2 regions of the Paenibacillus sp. CFBP 13594 genome follow, and region 2 is predicted to be linked to the other one. Evidence: riboswitches for the same ligand, from Rfam matches in the RefSeq annotation. Region 2 holds a riboswitch; the other holds the start of a gene.

Region 1 (2,474 bases), on a different contig from region 2:
ACCCAGCTGATGCTGCGCGAACTCGGTAATGCCAATACGTACAGTATCCTCCCCTACGGTTTGCACCCATTCGTGCTCTTCACTGTACAGGAAATCACTTTTCAATTCGCTCATCGATATCCGCCTCGCTTTTCATTAAATGAGTGCATGCGTTCTTTGACCTTAACCCTTTTCCCAGAACATAGCGTATGATATTTATGAATCAAATGTCAAGATACCTCACAATTTATTTGCTGAACACCTCTAAATCCTGTAACCGGATTACACTCTTTCTTCATATACTGGTGAATATTAGAATAGTAAGCGCAGTCTTTTTAAATACACGAACAATAACACTTAAAATATATTAAATATTCGGTTTTTATTCATTATCAATGATATCGTTCTTGACATCGGTAGTGGATTCACGTTTTAATGAGAGGAGTAAATGTGTTTATTGGACTATGTTATACTCGCGGATGAATGTAAAGGGAGAGATTACCCGTGACACCCGATTCGGGATGTACATGAGGTAACGCCGAAGGAGTAAACCACCGATAAGCGGGGGTGAATCTCTCAGGCAAAAGGACTTTTACGGGACGCAACTCTGGAGAGCATCTATTCGCCCTGTGCGGGCGTTATGATCACCCAAGGGGAAACCTGCTGCACAACGCAGCGGGGTAACTCTCAGGTACAAGGGACAGAGCCTTAGAATACAGCGTGCTACTTGGCATGCCGATTCTTTGGCCTGTCCTTTTCCTTTTTCCCAAAAAACGAAAAACAGGATGTAGAACGGCGCTGCCCTAGCTGCTTACCATACTTATGTGATGAAAATATCTAGCTGAAAAATTTAAAAATACCCTGCTTCATTGATCCACGATTATATTTCCGGCCGGTTGACGGTCCATGACGAGGTGATTTGATGTCCGATTTGCTTAGAACACCACTCTTCCCACTATATCAGCAATACGAAGGCGTACGGTGCATTGATTTTGGAGGCTGGGAGCTTCCGGTGCAATTTAGCGGAATTCAGAAAGAACATGAAGCGGTGCGTGAGCGTGCTGGACTATTCGATGTATCCCATATGGGCGAATTCACAGTACAGGGTGAGCAGGCTGAAGTTTTTTTGCAACAAATGACGACCAATGATGTGACCACGCTGGTTCCCGGTCAAGCCCAGTACACCCTGATGTGTTATCCAGATGGCGGTGTGGTGGACGATCTGCTCGTGTATAAGCTGGAAGATCAGCATTATATGCTCGTGGTTAACGCCTCCAATATCAACAAGGATTGGGCGTGGCTGCAAGAGCACTTGATCCCTGGCGTAAACATGACCAACGATTCGGAGCAGACGGCGCTGCTCGCCTTGCAAGGTCCACTGGCTGTAGACATTATCGGAAAAGTTACAGATACAGATGTCTCCACGATTGAACCGTTTCGTTTTGTGCAGGATGCCGAAGTCTGTGGAGTAAAATTGCTGTTGTCCCGTACCGGTTATACCGGTGAAGATGGCTTTGAACTATATATTCCAGCAGATCAGGCCGCTACCGTCTGGAACGGATTAATGCAAGCCGGTGAAGGTCACGGACTGGTGCCAACCGGACTTGGTGCCCGGGATACATTGCGCTTTGAAGCCAAGCTGCCTCTGTATGGACAGGAATTATCTGCAACGATCTCTCCGCTAGAAGCTGGCGTTGGTATGTTTGTGAAACTAAATGCCGGACCTTTTATCGGACACGAAGCCTTGTTACAGCAAAAAAATGACGGGCCTGCCCGCAAACTGGTCGGCATCGAAGTGCTGGAGCGCGGTATTCCTCGCCCCCACTATCCGATTTACGCCGAAGGCGTACAGATCGGTGAAGTGACAACAGGCACGCAATCACCTACATTGAAGCGTAATCTGGGGCTTGCCCTCATCGACAGCAAATACGCTGCGCTGGGAACTCCGCTTGAGATTGAGATCCGAGGGAAGAAACTAAAAGCCGAGGTCGTGAAGACCCCTTTTCATAAACGGACACGTACGTCTAAGACACCTACTCAAGGAGCTGATCAAGCATGAGCAAGCACCGTTACATTCCCATGACTGAACAAGATCAGAGCGCCATGCTCGCAACCATCGGTGTGGATACGCTGGAGAAACTGTTCCAGGACATTCCTCAGGAGATTCGTTATCAGGGCGAGCTGCCCGTATCATCCAAACTCGATGAGTATGCGCTGACACGGCACATGTCCAAACAAGCTGGTGCCAACGCCAATTTCGAAACACACGCCAGCTTCCTCGGCGCAGGCATATACGATCATCATGTTCCTTCCGTCATCAATCATGTCATTTCCCGTTCCGAGTTCTACACTGCTTACACACCTTATCAGCCTGAGATCAGCCAAGGTGAACTACAGGCCATTTTCGAATTTCAATCCTACATCTGTGAATTAACCGGTATGGCTGTAGCCAATGCCAGTATGTATGACGGTGCAACCGCCTTTGCTGAAGCAGG
Region 2 (2,474 bases):
GGACAAGTGAGGCAGGGAAAGAGATCTGCTGTACAGTACTGGAGTGGATTGAGGGCAGGGACATCCAGCAGGGAGAACGTCTGACAACAGAGCAGATCTATGATCTTGGGGCACAACTGCAGATGCTTCATCAATATGGGCGTGAGCAGAATCAGACAGATCGAACAAAGGTGCGGCCGGCATATGGCAACATTCATGAGAACTTGGTCATGCTAGGGCAGCTAGAGGAAGGTGTCCGACTGGGGATTTTTACAACGGAAGACTTCGATCTGCTTCGTGAGACGTTTGAGAACATTAATGAGCAGCTAGAAACATACCCGCAGCACGCGGAGACATGGGGAATCATTCATGGGGATATTACTCGCAACAATCTGCTGATCACGGATCAGGGGATGTCCATGATTGATTTTTGTCTACACGGTTATGGTTATTATCTTTTTGATGCCGGAGGGGCAGCGCTTATGTTCAATCGGGAGGAACGTGACATATTCTTATCAGGTTATACCAAACAGATCGCACCACTGACGGATCGTGATATCCGATTAATGGAAGGGTTCATGTTGATCTTTACACTTGGTTATTATGCTTTTCAGATGGGGAACGAGTCTAGGCACGAGTGGATGAAAGATCGCATGCCGAAGTTATGCAGCAAGTATTGCAGACCTTATGTACAGAACGAGAGTATCTTCTACGAACTGTGAATTAGGGTGTGCAGATCAGGATAGGCCACGAACAGTGTGGTTCAAATATTATGGTTGCCTGAATACCCGAACAGTTTCGTGGACAATATCATAAATAGTAGTAAGCGCTTTATGAATTGAAGGAAAATGAAATAAGCTGTTTAAAAGTTCTCTTTATCGAATTAATGTAATGAAAGCTGACAAAATATTCTGGTTTTCATCGGTTCAATCGAAAATGAGGGAAATACATCCAAAGAAATCGTTAAGTTTGTTGACACTGATCTTCCGGTCGATTAATCTTAATGAAGAAGAAATGAACGATTTCCATTACTGTTCTGACATACGCTCAGAATGGTTCCATACAGCGGATGATAACGAGCGGGAGAGACCTGAGTTAGCCGAGCAATGGCTAGTCTTCAGGCACCGAAGGAGCAAGCTGCTGCGCACCCGGCGCAGCGGTTAATCTCTCAGGTAAATGTACCATCGTTGGACGCAACTCTGGAGAGTGCGCGAACTGCGCCACCCAAGGGGTATATGATCAGTCAGCCTGGTGACCTTGTCTGCAATTGCAGGGCATGCACCTTGTCGTGAGACACTGCTGATCGTGAAACTCTCAGGTATCGAGGACAGAGAGAGGGCCTGTGGCCTTCTTCTGTCCTTTTTTGATGTCATCATTCAGTAATAAAGGAACATTATGGCATGGGATCTGGATGAAAATGACGAATACAATTGGAGGGTTATAAGGTGCGATTTAAAGATGTTTTCTCAATTATTGGTCCGTCGATGACGGGGCCTTCAAGTTCACATACAGCTGGAGCGGCAAGGTTAGGGAGAATTGCTCGACAGTGGCTAGGATGTACGCCAGATCGTGCCCGGTTGACACTATACGGTTCATTTGCTGACACGTATCAGGGGCACGGAACAGATCTGGCACTGATCGGCGGTTTGCTGGATTATGTCACAGACGATCCGCGTATTCCGGATGCAGAGCAATACGCAGAGGAAGCGGGCATGGAGGTTGAGTTTTATACAAGTGGCCTGCCTGCTCCTCATCCGAATACGGTCAAAATTGAGTTGTGGCATGAAGAACGTGCCTGCTCCTTGATTGGTGCATCTATTGGTGGTGGAAGCGTATCGGTGCATTCGATGAATGATTTTCGTGTTCAGATTAGTGGTGAGTTTCCGACACTCGTTCTGCGACATGCGGACAAAGCAGGAGTGCTTGCCTCGGTAACGTCCACGATCAGTTCATCCGGGGTTAACATCGGGTATATGCAGGTGGACCGCAAAGCCCGTGATGGCGAAGCGCTGACCGCGATGGAAATGGATGGTGTGCCTAATCCTGATATGCTCAAGCGCCTGAAGGAGCTGGATCATGTACTGGATATTCGTGTCATCGATTTGAAGAGAGGAGTTGATTCGGATGCGATTTAAACATTTACACGAACTGAATACGATCTGTACAGCGGAATCCAAAACGATTGCTCAGCTGATGATCGAGGAGCAAGTTCAGGAGACCAATACACCGGAAGCGGATGTTGTGAAGCAGATGTCTGAATATTATCAGGTGATGAAGGAAGCGGTACGTAAAGGGTTAACGGAAGATACAACATCACGCAGTGGATTAACGGGTGGAGACGGTAAAAGAATGGCCGAGTACATTCGCAAGGGTGAGACTTGCTCAGGAGATGCTTCCGCACTTGCCATGGCGTATGCCCTGTGTGTATCTGAAGTGAATGCCTCCATGGGGCGGATTGTGGCAACACCAACAGCCGGTTCCTGCGGCATTATCCC

The links. A riboswitch is a leader RNA that binds a small molecule or an ion and turns the genes downstream of it on or off. The one in region 2 is predicted to bind glycine.
Region 1: another riboswitch for glycine. It lies ahead of gcvT (glycine cleavage system aminomethyltransferase GcvT); the one in region 2 lies ahead of sdaAB (L-serine ammonia-lyase, iron-sulfur-dependent subunit beta).

What each region holds. Positions count from the first base shown of each region.
Region 1 covers NZ_JACYVQ010000004.1:92,021-94,494, reverse strand. The annotation lists gene gcvH (glycine cleavage system protein GcvH) at 1-114, opposite strand, end outside; glycine riboswitch at 459-581, shown strand; glycine riboswitch at 585-685, shown strand; gene gcvT (glycine cleavage system aminomethyltransferase GcvT) at 902-2,038, shown strand; gene gcvPA (aminomethyl-transferring glycine dehydrogenase subunit GcvPA) at 2,035-2,474, shown strand, end outside.
Region 2 covers NZ_JACYVQ010000009.1:114,848-117,321, reverse strand. The annotation lists gene IFU39_RS25040 (phosphotransferase enzyme family protein) at 1-701, shown strand, start outside; glycine riboswitch at 1,050-1,172, shown strand; glycine riboswitch at 1,177-1,312, shown strand; gene sdaAB (L-serine ammonia-lyase, iron-sulfur-dependent subunit beta) at 1,425-2,114, shown strand; gene sdaAA (L-serine ammonia-lyase, iron-sulfur-dependent, subunit alpha) at 2,104-2,474, shown strand, end outside.